DNA from 4 places in the Cellulomonas sp. NPDC057328 genome. Region 1 is predicted to be linked to each of the others. Evidence: riboswitches for the same ligand, from Rfam matches in the RefSeq annotation. Region 1 holds a riboswitch; each other region holds the start of a gene.
What was found. A riboswitch is a leader RNA that binds a small molecule or an ion and turns the genes downstream of it on or off. The one in region 1 is predicted to bind thiamine pyrophosphate.
Positions count from the first base shown of each region.

Region 2: it holds a riboswitch for thiamine pyrophosphate, as region 1 does, so the genes downstream of both, ACFUMH_RS08290 (MFS transporter) here and ACFUMH_RS02455 (thiamine ABC transporter substrate binding subunit) in region 1, are expected to answer to the same signal.
Region 3: it holds a riboswitch for thiamine pyrophosphate, as region 1 does, so the genes downstream of both, thiM (hydroxyethylthiazole kinase) here and ACFUMH_RS02455 (thiamine ABC transporter substrate binding subunit) in region 1, are expected to answer to the same signal.
Region 4: it holds a riboswitch for thiamine pyrophosphate, as region 1 does, so the genes downstream of both, ACFUMH_RS09975 (YkoF family thiamine/hydroxymethylpyrimidine-binding protein) here and ACFUMH_RS02455 (thiamine ABC transporter substrate binding subunit) in region 1, are expected to answer to the same signal.

Region 1 covers NZ_JBHUZW010000006.1:61,792-65,120, forward strand. The annotation lists gene ACFUMH_RS02445 (SulP family inorganic anion transporter) at 1-441, shown strand, start outside; gene ACFUMH_RS02450 (DUF4235 domain-containing protein) at 585-839, opposite strand; TPP riboswitch at 998-1,120, shown strand; gene ACFUMH_RS02455 (thiamine ABC transporter substrate binding subunit) at 1,197-2,294, shown strand; gene ACFUMH_RS02460 (ABC transporter permease) at 2,305-3,329, shown strand, end outside.
Region 2 covers NZ_JBHUZW010000033.1:9,779-13,107, forward strand. The annotation lists gene ACFUMH_RS08285 (glycoside hydrolase family 3 N-terminal domain-containing protein) at 1-1,035, opposite strand, end outside; TPP riboswitch at 1,217-1,327, shown strand; gene ACFUMH_RS08290 (MFS transporter) at 1,316-2,635, shown strand; gene ACFUMH_RS08295 (hypothetical protein) at 2,697-3,278, shown strand; gene ACFUMH_RS08300 (HEPN domain-containing protein) at 3,275-3,329, shown strand, end outside.
Region 3 covers NZ_JBHUZW010000147.1:1,786-5,114, forward strand. The annotation lists gene ACFUMH_RS17545 (thiamine phosphate synthase) at 1-432, opposite strand, end outside; gene thiM (hydroxyethylthiazole kinase) at 429-1,271, opposite strand; TPP riboswitch at 1,262-1,360, opposite strand; gene ACFUMH_RS17555 (ExeM/NucH family extracellular endonuclease) at 1,508-3,329, opposite strand, start outside.
Region 4 covers NZ_JBHUZW010000044.1:18,026-21,354, forward strand. The annotation lists gene ACFUMH_RS09965 (ABC transporter ATP-binding protein) at 1-88, opposite strand, end outside; gene ACFUMH_RS09970 (ECF transporter S component) at 85-840, opposite strand; gene ACFUMH_RS09975 (YkoF family thiamine/hydroxymethylpyrimidine-binding protein) at 837-1,583, opposite strand; TPP riboswitch at 1,738-1,833, opposite strand; gene ACFUMH_RS09980 (hypothetical protein) at 1,959-2,318, opposite strand; gene ACFUMH_RS09985 (CHAD domain-containing protein) at 2,404-3,329, opposite strand, start outside.

The DNA of each region.
Region 1 (3,329 bases):
CGCCGCATGCCGCTGTCCGAGACCGCGGTGATGGTCGCGACCGTCGCGGTGACCGTGGCGACGCACAACCTCGCGTACGGCGTGGGCGTCGGCGTGCTCGTCGCGACGGTGCTGTTCGCGCGGCGCGTCGCGCACCTGACGACGGTCACGCGGCTCGACGCGGCGGACGACGACGGGGAGCGCGTGTACGCCGTCGAGGGCGCGCTGTTCTTCGCGTCCTCCAACGACCTGGTGCACCGGTTCGACTACGCCGGCGACCCGGCGCGCGTCGTCGTCGACCTGTCCCGGGCGCACGTGTGGGACGCGTCCACGGTCGCGGCGCTCGACGCGATCCGGCAGCGCTACGCCGCCCGCGGCACGGAGGTCGAGTTCGTCGGCGTCAACGCCGACAGCGCGGCCCGCCTGGACCGCCTGGCGGGCCGCCTGGGCGCGGGCCACTGACGCACGCGCGCCCGCCGATCCCCCACCGGACGCGAGGTCGCGGGTTGCGTGCAAGGTCGCGGTTTCCAGCCCGCGACCTCACACCGAACCCGCGACCTCGCAGCGGACCCGCGATCTCACAGGGGCCGCGAGGGTGAGACCGGCTAGCGGGCGATGAGCTTGGCCGCGCCGCGGGTCGCCAGCACGCGCGACAGCGCGACCACCGCACCCGTGATGACGGCCGCCACGGCGACCTCGGAGAAGTTGATGTCGTCGTCGGTCGAGTCCGGTGCCGGCGGCTTGTGGCCCCGGGCCTTCTCCCAGCCGAGCTCGACGACCCTGTGCGCGACCCACGCCGCACCGAGCGTCACGCCCATCCCGACGAGCTTCGCCACCATCGACTTGTCGTTGTCGCCCAACGCGTCCTCCCAGGTCGTGCGCCGTGTTGCGGTGCTGGCACGACGCTAACGGGGTGCGGGGCACTCCGCAGTCCGGTGGGCGCCGGGCGCCGCTGCGGACCCGGGGGCCGGGCGTCGGACGCGTGTCCGACGACGTCGGTGCACGGGTCTAGGATCGCGGTGAACGACAGGGGAGCGTCGGGCGTCCGCGAGGACGCGCTGGACGCTGAGAGTGCGGACCACCGCAGACCCTCGAACCTGATCCGGGTGATACCGGCGTAGGGAGTCGGGCTAGCTCTTTCCCCGCCGGTCGTGCGTCCCCGCGGGTGCGTGCGTCGGCGTGGGACCCCTCCGCACGACGACGGAGGACACGACCACATGACCCCCCGCACCCGCACCGGTGCCCGCACCCTCGCCCTCGCCGGCGTCGCGTCCCTCGCGCTGAGCGCCTGCTCGGCGGTCGGCGGCGGCGCCGACGACGCGTCCGGCGACCCCAGCGGCAGCGCCGACGCCGGCACGGTCACGCTCGTCACGCACGAGTCGTTCGCGCTCGCCGAGGGCCTGCTCGAGCAGTTCGAGGAGGAGTCGGGCCTGACCGTCGAGGTGGTGCAGCAGGCCGACGCCGGCGCGCTCGCGAACCAGCTCGTGCTCACCAAGGACGCCCCGCTCGGCGACGTCGTCTACGGCCTCGACAACACGTTCGCGACGCGCGCGCTCGACGAGGGGGTCGTCGTCCCGGCCGACGTGACGGCACCCGCCGCCGAGGACGCCGCCGCCTACGCCGTCGAGGGCGACGACGAGGGTGCGCTGATCGCGGTGGACTACTCGGACGTCTGCCTCAACGTCGACACGACGTGGTTCGCGGCGCAGGGCGTCCCCGAGCCGACGACGCTCGAGAGCCTCCTCGACCCGGCGTACCGGGACCTGGTCGTCGTGCCGGACCCCGTGACGTCGTCGCCGGGCCTGGCCTTCCTGCTCGCCACCGTCGGCGCGTACGGCGAGGACGGCTGGACGGGGTACTGGGCGGGGCTGCGCGACAACGGGCTCAAGGTCGCGAGCGGCTGGGAGGAGGCCTACTACACCGACTTCACCGCCGGCGGCGGCGACGGGCCGCGCCCGGTCGTCCTGTCGTACGCGTCGTCCCCGCCGTTCACCGTCCCCGAGGGCGGCACGGAGCCGACGACCCGCGCGCTGCTCGACACGTGCTTCCGCCAGGTCGAGTACGCGGGCGTGCTCGCGGGCGCCGAGAACCCGGAGGGCGCGGCGCAGCTGATCGACTTCCTGCTCTCCGACGAGGTGCAGGCCGACATCCCGACGTCGATGTACGTGTACCCGGTGAGCTCGGCCGTGGAGCTGCCGGAGGAGTGGACGCGGTGGGCGCCGCTCGCCGAGGAGCCGTTCGAGGTCCCGGCCGCGGACATCGACGCGCACCGCGAGGAGTGGCTGACGCAGTGGTCCGACACGGTCGTGGGCTGACGACCCGGCCATGACGACGACGCTCGAGCGGGCCCGCCCCGCCGCCGCACCCCCCGGGGTCCGCGGCGGCGGGGTGCCGCTCGGGCGCGTCCTCGCGTGGGCGGCCGCGGTCGCGGCGCCGCTGCTGTTCCTCGGCGTGTTCTTCGCCTGGCCGGTCGCGGCGATCGTGGGGCGCGGGTTCGTCGCGGACGGCGTGCTCGACCTCGGCGGGTTCGCCGACGTGCTGTCCCGGCCGCGCACGTGGCGGATCGTCGGGCAGACGCTCACGCAGGCGACGCTCGGCACGCTCGGCGCGGTGCTGCTGGGCGTGCCGGGCGCGTACCTGCTGCACCGGTGCACGTTCCGCGGGCGCGGCGCGCTGCGCGCGTTCGTCACGGTCCCGTTCGTGCTGCCGACCGTCGTGGTGGGCGTCGCGTTCCGGTCGCTGCTCGTCGAGGGCGGCCTGCTCGGCGGGCTCGGGCTGGACGGCACGCGGACGGCGATCGTCCTCGCGCTCGTGTTCTTCAACTACGCCGTCGTCGTGCGCACGGTCGGCGGCCTGTGGGAGCGGCTGGACCCGCGCGCCGAGCAGGCCGCGCGGTCGCTGGGTGCGTCGCCGTGGCGCGCGTTCCGCACGGTGACGCTGCCCGCGCTCGCGCCGGCGATCGCGTCGGCGGCGTCGCTGACGTTCCTGTTCTGCGCGACGGCGTTCGGCACGGTGCTCGTGCTGGGCGGGCGGCAGTTCGGCACCGTCGAGACCGAGATCTGGGTGCAGACGACGCAGTTCCTCGACCTGCGCGCGGCGGCCGTGCTGTCGGTGCTCCAGCTCGTCGTCGTGGTCGGCGCGCTCGTGCTCGCCGGCCGGGCGCGGCGCCGCACCGAGCGCGCGCTCGCGCTCACCGAGCCCGTCGACGCGGCGCACCCCGTGCGGATGCGGGACCCGCTCGACGCCGTCGCGGTCGCCGTCACGGCGGTCACCGCGGTCGGCCTGCTGGCGCTGCCGCTCGTCAACCTCGTCGTCCGGTCGCTGCGCACGCCCGACGGCTGGGGGCTGGA
Region 2 (3,329 bases), on a different contig from region 1:
GTTGACCGCCGTGGCGACCTCCTGCGCGGTGAACCCCCGCGCGCCGTCGAGCTGGTCGATCGCGGCCCAGTCCGAGACGACGACGCCCTCGAACCCGAGCTCGCCCTTGAGGACGTCCGTGAGCAGGTAGCGGTTGCCGTGCATCTTGACGCCGTTCCAGCTGCTGTACGACAGCATGACCGAGCCGACACCCCGCTCGACCGCGGCCCGGAACGGCGGCAGGTGCACCGCCCGGAGCTCGGCCTCGGTCGCCCGGACGTCGCCCTGGTCGTCGCCGCCGACCGTGCCGCCGTCGCCGAGGTAGTGCTTGGCCGTCGCCAGCACGGACGCCGGCCCGCCGAGCCGCTCGCCCTGGAAGCCGGTCACCATCGAGGCCATGGCCGAGGCGATCGCGGGGTCCTCGCCGAACGACTCGTACGTGCGCCCCCACCGGTCGTCCCGGGCGACGCACAGGCACGGCGCGAACGTCCAGTCCACGCCCGTGGCGGTGACCTCCTCCGCGACCGCGCGCCCGATGTCCTGCACGAGCCGCGGGTCCCGCGTCGCGCCGAGGCCGATGTTGTGCGGGTAGATCGTCGCGCCGAGCGCGTTGTTGTTCCCGTGCACCGCGTCGATGCCGTACAGCATCGGGATCTGCAGCGGGGTCGCCAGCGCCCCGCGCTGGAGGCCGTCGTAGAGGTCCGCCCAGGCCGCCGTCGTGTTGGGTGTCGGCGCCGAGCCGCCGCCGGAGAGCACGGACCCCAGCCGGTACGTCGTCATGTCACCCGGCGTCACGACCGCCCGTTCGGCCTGCGTCATCTGGCCGATCTTGTCGTCGACCGTCATGCGGCCGAGGAGGTCCGCGACCCGGGTCGCCGTCGGCAGCGCGGCGTCCTGGTAGGGCAGGACGGCGGCGTGCGCGGCGGGGGTCGTCGCCGCGGGGCCGGTGGACGCCAGGCCCAGCCCGGAGGCGGCCAGCGCGACGGCGAGGACCAGCGACGTCCGGCGGCGTCGGGGCCCGCCGGCGGGGACGTGCTGCGGCGCGGAGCGGGGCATCGGTCGACTCCTTCGTCGGACTGCGCCCGGCCCGCGGCGGGCGGCGCTGCCGTCGATACTCCGGCCGTCCCGCCGCCCCCACCAGGCCCGAACCGTTTCGGCCGCCGCCAGGTGCGGACCGGGCACGACGCCGCCCGTGGACGCCCCCGCAGCGCTGCGCCCGGCGTCGCTAGCATCGCCGCCACCACCACACGGGAGCCCGCACCAGCGGGCTGAGAGGACGGCTGTCGGGCCGTCGACCGTCCGAACCTGTCCGGGTCATGCCGGCGTAGGGAGTGCCATGCCTGAGGTCCGTCCTGTCCTGCCCACTCCCGGCGCGCAGGCGCCGGCCGACCCGGCCCCGGGACGTGCCGACCCCGCCCGTGCCGCCGTGCGCGGCGGCGTCCTCGGCAACTACGTCGACCAGTTCGACATCTTCCTGCCGGTGCTCGCGCTCGCGCCCGTCGCGGCCGAGCTCTACGGCACCCGCGCCGTCGTCACGTACGCGGGGCTCGTGTTCGTCGCGACCCTCGTCGGCCGCCCGCTCGGGGCCGCGCTGCTCGGGTCGCTCGCCGACCGGGTCGGGCGGGCCGTCGTCGCCCGGGCCAGCATGCTGGGCCTCGGGGTGACGACGCTGCTCATCGCGGCGCTGCCGGTCGCGGCGATGAGCCACGAGGCGGTGCTGCTCGCGGTGGTGGCGCTGCGGTTCGTCAGCGGGGTGCTCATCGGCGGCGGGTACACGTCGGCGGTGCCGCTCGCGATCGAGTGGTCGGCGCCGCGGCGGCGCGGGTTCGTCAGCGGGCTGGTCATGGCGATGTCGCCGGCGGCCAACGCGACGATCGCGGCTCTCGTCCTGGTGCTGCTGGGCGTGCTCGGCGCCGACGGGTACGCCGCGTGGGGGTGGCGCGTGCCGTTCGTGGTCGGCGCGGTGCTCGCGTTCGCCGCCGTCGTGCACTTCCGTCGGCACGTGCGCGACACCCCGGAGCGCGCGGCGGCCGCCCCGGCCGCGCGGCCGTTGACGACCGTGCTGGTCGGCGCGGAGCGGCACCGGCTGTGGCGCCTCATGGTGCTGATGACGGGCCTGTGGCTGTTCACCACCATGGGCGTGACCGTGGTCACGTCGCAGCTCGGCGTGGTCGCCGGCCTCGACGGCGCGGCGGTGACGCGCACGATGCTCGTCGCGACGGCCGTCTCGGCGGTGGCGATGGTCGCGAGCGGGCACGCGTCGACGCGCGTGGGCCGCCGCCGGTTCCTCGCCGGGTTCGGTGTCGCGGCCGCGGTCCTGGCGCCGGCGACGTACCTCGCGGCGTTCGCCGGCCCGGCGTCGCCCGGGGCCCTCGTCGTGCTGGTGACGGTGCTGCAGGTCGTGACGGTCTCCGCGTACGGGCCGATCGGTGCCTACCTCGCCGAGCGGTTCCCGCCGGCCGTCCGGTCCAGCGGCTACGGCACCGCGTACAGCCTGTCGATCGTGCTGCCGGCGCTGTACCCGTTCTGGCTGCCGCCGCTGCAGGCGGCGTCCGGCGACGTCGCACCCGTGGCGGCGCTGCTCGCGGTCGGGGGCGTCCTCGTCGCGGTGGGCGCGGCCACCTCGCCGCAGGAGGCGATGACCGACGCGGCGTGAGAAGTGCTGTCGCGAGCGTACGCCGTTGCGGGATCCGATAACGTGACGATATCGTCAGGTTATGCGAATGCCGCCGCCCGCACTGGCGCCTTACCTCAGGTCGCACACGCAAGCGACGGTGCTGGCACTGCTGCTGCTCCAGCCCGAGAAGCAGTTCACCCTCGCCGACATCGCGCGCCTGACCGGGGAACAGCCCACCGTGGTCCATCGAGAGGTGTCTCGGCTGGTGGAGGCCGGTGTCCTGGGGGACACGCGCGTCGGCCGCGCACGGCTCGTCCACGCGAACCCGGACTACCGGCTCCGCCGACCCCTGACCGAGATCATCGCCGCCACCTACGGCCCGCCCGCGGTGCTGCAGAGCCTCCTCTCGGCCGTGCCCGAGGTGGAGGAGGCCTACGTCTACGGCTCCTGGGCCGCCCGCTTCACGGGCGTCCCTGGGGATCAGCCCGGTGACGTCGACGTGCTCGTCATCGGCGACGTGCCGCGGGTACGCCTCAACGACGTCGCTGCCGAGGCCGAGGACGCGCTCAGGGTTCCGGTGACCATCCATCGACTACGTCGCTCGGCGTGGCTGTCCGACGAGGACCCGTTCGTCCGCACGGTCAGAGAACGTCCCCTCCTACGCCTGGAGCTCTCACGATGATCGTCCGCTGGGAGCGTGGTCGCGTAGAGGTGGATCGGCTGATCGCCGATG
Region 3 (3,329 bases), on a different contig from region 1:
CTTGGTCGGCGTGAGGCGCACCGGTCCGGCGCCGACGTAGTCCGCTCCCGCGGCCTCGGGCAGGAGGCCGGGGCGGCCGACGGACACGCCGACCACCGCGTCGGGGCCGAGCAGCGCGCGCGCGTCGGCCACCTCCAGGTCGGACCGGCCGACGTGCACGCCGTCGACGCGCGCACCGCGCGACCGGGCGGCCAGGGCCACGTCGGCACGGTCGTCCACGAGCAGCACCGCGGGCGGCGCGTCGCGCAGGGCGTCGGCGACGGCGACCGCGAGCGCGACCTGGTCGCGGACGCCGGCGTGCTTGGCGCGCAGCTGAACGGTGCGGACCCCGGCGCGCACGGCGGCCAGCGCGACGGCGGCGGGCGCGTGCCCGGCCGCGGCGCACACGTCGGCGTCGAGCACGAGGTACACGCCGTCGGGCAGCCGGCTCATGCGGGCACCGCCACGCGCGCCGCGACGACGAGCCGCTCGGCGAGGTCCGCGCCGGTGAGCGCGTGCAGCTCGTCCAGCAGCGCCGGGACGAACGAGCCCGGCCCCCGGGCCACCTGCGCCGCACGCTCGGCCGCCACCCCCAGCGCCGTGCTGGCACCCGCACCGGCGGTGAGCGGGTCCGTCACGGCGGCGAACGCCGCGACGAGCCCGCCGAGCGCGCACCCCGCGCCGGTCACGGTGGTGAGCAGGCGGTCGCCGACGGCGAGCCGCACCCGCGTGCGCCCGTCGGTGACGAGGTCGACGGGCCCGCTGACCGCGACCGCGCCGCCCGTGCGGAGGGCCAGCGCGTCGGCCGCCTCCGCCGCGGCGTCCACCTCGTCCCCGGCGTCGACGCCGCGCCCGGCGGTGGTCAGGCCCGCGAGCGCGCGGACCTCGCTGGCGTTGCCGCGCACGACGGCCGGTCGCTCCGCCACCAGGCGGGCCGCGAGGCGGGTGCGGACCGACAGCACGCCGACGGCGACGGGGTCGAGCACCCACGGCGTGCCGGCACCGGCGGCGACGGCGACGGTCGGCGCGACCGCCGCCCGCTGGTCGGGACCGAGGGTGCCGAGGTTCACGAGCACGGCGCCCGCGACCGCAGCCAGCTCCTCGGCCTCACCGGGTGCCGAGGCCATGGCCGGCGACGCGCCGATCGCGAGCAGGGCGTTCGCCACGAGGTTCGTCGTCACCTCGTTGGTCAGGCACTGGACGAGCGGGGTCCGGGCCCGCAGGTCGTCGAGGGCGAGCCCCGCGCGGGCGGCGAGGTCCTCGGGCGGGCAGGGGACGGCAGGCGTCGTCATCGCGACATCCCTTCGCTCGTGCTAACGAGATCAGGTTCGACGGGTGTGATCTCAGCCCTGCCTGGTGCAGGGCACCCCGTGTCGCCGGCCACCGTAGCGCAGCGCGGGCCCCGCGCGGACATACCGGACCACCTGGCGGACCCGGCCGGTCGGGCGGCCGGGCGGGAGGCCGCCGTGCCCGGGGACGACGACGGGGGTGGGCCCCGTGGACCCACCCCCGTCGCCGCGCGCACGGGTCAGCGACGCACGGTCACCGTCCGGCTGGTGCTGCCCTCGACGTTCGCCGCGTCGTCCGGCACGAACACCGCGGTGAGCCGGTGCGTGCCGCGGCCGAGGTCGCGCGGCAGCGTGCCGACCGCGATGCCGAGCACGACGTCGGCCCGCGCCACGACCCGGTCGCCCTCGCGCAGCTCCACCGTGCCCGAGGGCAGGCGGAGCGTGTCGAGGCGGACCGTGGCGACCCACGCCGACGGCAGGAACGCGAACGGCGAGGAGAGCACGTTCAGCGTGGTGCTGCTGCCGACCTTCTCGACCGTCACCGTGACCGGCGCCGACTCCGAGCCGCCGACCGTGTCGGTGCCGGCGTACCGGGCGACGACGTCGTACGTCCCGGCCGGCGTGCCCGCCGGCAGGGTCAGCCGGGCCTGGCCGCCGCGCAGCGGCGCCGTGCCGAGCACGGTCTCCCCCGCGACGAACGTGACCTCGCCGGTGACGGGCGCGTCGGCCGTCACCCGCGCCGTCAGGCGCACCCGCGGCGCGAGGTCGCCGTGCACCTGGCTGTCCGGCTCCGCGGTGAGCGTCGTCGTGGACGCGGGCAGGCCGGCCTCGACGACCAGCGGCACCGTCACCGTCGTGCCGCTCGGCTGCGCCACGAGGGTCAGCGTCCGCGTCCCGGGCTCGGTGCCCGCGGGCACCGTGACCGTGACCGCGCCCGACGCGTCGGGCCCCTCACCCCGGGTCAGCGTGGCGGTCCCCAGCGCGACGTCGTCGAGGCGCACCTCGAGCGACGTGTTGTCCGGCGCACCGAGGCTCGTGAGGTTGAGCCCGGTGACGGGGAACGTCATCTCCGCGCCGGCCTCGACCGGGTCGAGCGCCGGCACGCCGACCGCCCGCTCCCGGAAGTCCGGCGTGAGGCCGGGGTTCGCCTGCAGGTACGCGATCCACGCGTCCCGGTCGACGAGACCGGAGTCCGCCGTGTCCTGCCCGTCCTCGAAGACGCGGAAGTTGTCGCCGCCCTGCGCGAGGAACGAGAAGGTGCCGATCCGGTACTCGGCGTCCGGGTCGAGCGGCGCGCCGTCGACCGTCACCGACGTGATGCGGTCGCCCTGCGGACGGGACGCGTCGTACGTGTACGAGACGTTGTCCGACAGCCCCAGCTGGAGGTAGGGCCGGCTCGGGACGTTGCCGTCCTCGTCCGTCTGCCACTGCTGCTCGAGCATCGTCTCGACCTGGGCGCCCGTGAGCGTGGTCGTCCAGAGGTTGTTCACGAACGGCAGGACCGCGTTGGCCTCGGCGTACGTGATCGTGCCGTCCGGGGCCTGGAACAGCTCGTTGCGCAGGCCGCCGGGGTTGACGACGCCAATCTGCGCGCCGCCCCGCTCCGGGGCGTCGAGCGTGTCGAGCAGCGCGTCCGCGACGAGGTTGCCGAGCGTGGACTCGCGGCTGCGGTCGTCGCGGCCCGTGCTCGGCAGCGGGCCCGGGCCGACGTAGCGGCCGTCGACGTAGGAGCCGCCGGCGTACGCGGTCGTGATGTCCGCCGTCACCGAGCCCACCGGCTGGTTGCCGACCTCGGCCGCGTACGCGAGCGCCGCGGCGACGATGCCCTGCACCTCGGCCACGCGCGGGAAGGCCGCGACGAGCTCGGCGTCCGCCGTGGTGGTGCGCGCGACGTTCTCCGCCGTGGACGCCGTCACCTCGCCGGACCCGCGGTCGTAGGTCAGGACGACCTTGCCGAGGAACTCGCCGTAGGAGCCGGTCTGCAGCACCGGCCGCGTCCCGTCCTCGCCCGGCACGGGCGCCTGCCACGCGTACTGCTTGTGCGTGTGCCCGGTGAAGATG
Region 4 (3,329 bases), on a different contig from region 1:
CGCCGGCGTCGACCCGCAGGTCCACGCCGGCGAGCACGTCGTCCCCGGCGTGCGGCCAGCGCACCCGCAGACCGGTCACCTCGATCACGCCGTCGCCCCGTCCACGCCGGCCTCGTCCACGCCGGGCCCGTCCGCGCCGGCACCGTCCGCGCCGGCACCGCGCGCCGCCCGCCGGGCACGCCGCTCGCGGCCCAGCGCCGTCTCGTCGAGCACACCGGTACGGGCGAGCGCGTCCCCGAGGACGCGCGCGAGCAGCCCGCACAGCACGACGCCGCTCACCACCTGCAGCCCGATGCGCAGCGCGAACAGGTCCTGCAGGTGCCAGCCGTACCGCACCGTGCCGAGCAGCGTGCTGGCGAGCCCGGCGCTGACGCCGCTCGCGACGAAGACCCACCACCCGTACCGCCGGTACCGGGTGAGCGTGAACGCCAGCTCGGCGCCGACGCCCTGCACGAGCCCGACGAGCAGCAGCATCGGCCCGACCGGCGAGGCGAGGAACGCGACCTCGACGAGCGCGGCCACCAGCTCGACGACCACCCCGACGCCGGGCTTGCGGACGATGTAGATCGCGAGGGGCGCGACGACCATCCACCCGCCGATGAGCACGTGCTGCGCCAGGTCGCCGAACGGCCCCATCGCGATCTGCAGCGCCGCCCACGCCTGCACCAGGGCCCAGTACAGGAACCCGAACACGACCGCGAGCACCGCCAGCAGCACCAGCTCGGAGAGCGTGAGCCCGCGCCGTGCCCGCACGTCGACGACCGGCGCGTCGGCGCTCCGGTCGGCGTCGACGCGGTCGGCGCCCGCGTCCGGCGCGACGTCGCGCCCGGCCGCGGTCACGGCGCCACCGCCGACGACGCGACGGACGGCGACCCGACGGACGGCGACCCGACGGACGGCGACCCGACGGACACGGTCACGTGCGTGACGACGTGCCGCACGTGCTCGCCGGTGCGCGCCCACGCCAGCGCGACCGTCCCGAGCACGTCGGCGAGGTCGCCGTCGAGCCGCGTGACGCAGTGCTCGGACGTGACGCGCACGCGCGTCCCCGCCTCGTCGACCGCCGCGAGCACGGCGTCGAGGTGCCCGCCCACGCCGAGCGGGTACAGAGCCCAGTGCGCGCTCGCGGGCACGCCCACGGGCGCCGGCGGGGCGAGGTCGACGGGGGCGAGGACGACGTCGTCGCCGAGGTCGCACGCGACCTCGCCGGGGCAGCCGCGTGACAGGTGGACGTGCGCCACGACGTGGCCGCCCTCGCGCGCGACCGCGGCGACGAGGTCGACGACGACCCGCAGGACGTCCGCCTCGGGGCCGCGCACGAGCGTCGACACGTCGTCGGTGACGACGTCGACGCCGGTGCGGTCGAGCACGGCCAGCGCACCGAGGAGCACGTCGGCGAAGTCGTCGCGGTGCGGGTGCACCGACACGCGGGCGCCCACCCCGAGGGCGGCGGCGCGCGCACGGGCCGCCGCGCCGTCGCCGGCGGGCGCGCGGAGCGGCGTCGCCGCGGGGGTCGGCGCGTCGGCGCCCGTCGGGTCGTGCGGGGCCGTCGCGGGCGGCGGGTTGGCGGTCGTGCGGGTCACGGGTCCTCCCGGGGTCGGGCCCCCGGGTGAGGACGCAGCCGGGGCAGGAGGACGCGACGCACCCCGGCACCCGTGCGCGTCCCGCCCCGGCGCGCAGCCGCGGGGGCGCGCGACGGGGACGAGGCGCGCCGCGGTCGCCGCGGCACGAGCCCTGCTCCCTACGCTGGTGCTGACCAGATCAGGTTCCACGGGTCAGCCGGTGGGACGACGGGCGTCCGGCCGGCACTCTCAGCGCTCCTGCGCTCCCCGGGGGCGTGTGGCGCCGACCCTAGCGCGGCCCGCGCCTGCGGCACCAGGGCGTCCGCGGTCCCGCGCCGTCCGCTGCACGGGTCGTCCGCGGAAGCCGCGGGGCCGGGCCCTGCCCGGCCCCACGGCTCAGTCGGTGATCGGCGTCAGCACGGCGATCCGCCAGGTCCCCGCGTCGTCGACGAGCTGGTAGATGAACCGCTCGGTCCGCTCGTCGCCGTAGCGCCAGGTCACGTCGGCCCAGACGCTGTGGCCGGTCTCCGCCACGACCCGCACGTCGGACGAGACGTCGTCGACCCCGTCGTACTGCTCCCACGCGCTCGTGAAGAACGCCTCGGTCTGCGACCGGTCGGCCACCGCCAGCGACTGGGCGGGGAACGCGATCAGCGCGGGCACCGCGTACAGCCCGGCGACCGCGCCGGCGTCGCGGGCGAGCAGCCCGCGCGCGTACTCGTCGAAGAACTGCTCCACCTCGGGGCGATCCGTCATGCCCTCCACGCTACGGGCGGGGCGTCGGACCGGCCTCCCGGGACGGGATCGCCGGTCCGCGCGAGGAGGACGGCGGTGTGTCGCCTCAGCCGAGCCAGCCGCGGCGCCGCCGGGCGCGGTCGATCGCCGTCACCGACTCGCGCTCCGCGGCGTCCGCGGCCGCCTCCGCCAGCCCGTGCAGGCGGCCCAGCGTGAAGGCGTTCTCGCCGTCGAGGTGGGCCTGCATCGCCATCCGGCGCAGGGAGGCCTGCCGCACGCGCGCGTCGTGGTGGTCGCCGAGCGCGGACTGCACGTCCTTCGCGCGACGTGCGGACCGGTGCGCGGCGCGGCCGACGGCGGACGCCGCCACCTCGCTCGCGTACCGGGCGCGGCGCGCGTCCTTGCGGGCCTCGTGCAGCGCGTGGTCGCGCGCGTCACCGGGTGGCAGGGCGAGGGCGCGCCCCACGGCCGCGTCGAAGCGGCGCCAGGCGCGGCGCGCCCGGCGGGGAAGGAAGCGGTCGGCCGGCTCGTCGGCGCGCGGACCGGCCGGGAGGTCCTCGGCGAGCGCGGCGAGCGCGGCCAGCGTGCGCCGGTGCGCCCCGGACGCCAGGTGCGTGCGCAGCGGGTCGAGCGCCGCGGTGCGGGCGGCGCGCCGGTCGTCGTCCACGCGCGTGCGGACCGGCCCGACGACGAGCTCGTCGGGCTCCCGCTCGAGGCCGCGCAGGAGGGCGTCGCGCTCGACCGCCGGGTCGCGCACGTCCCCGAGCAGCCGGCCCAGCGCCCGCAGGTCGTCCCGCAGGGGCTCGACGCGCTCGCGGTCCAGGACGGGCCGGAACACCCCGAGTGCGGTGCGCAGGCGCCGGGTCGCGACGCGCGCGTCGTGCACGGCGTCGTCGTCGCCCTGCTCGAGGCCGGGCCCGGCGGCGACGAGCGCCGCGACGGCGGCGGCCACGTAGGCGCGCACGTGCTCGCGGGCCGTGCCGTCGCGCGGCTCGGCGGAGGCGTGCGGCAGCGGCGTCGACGGCGCGTCCG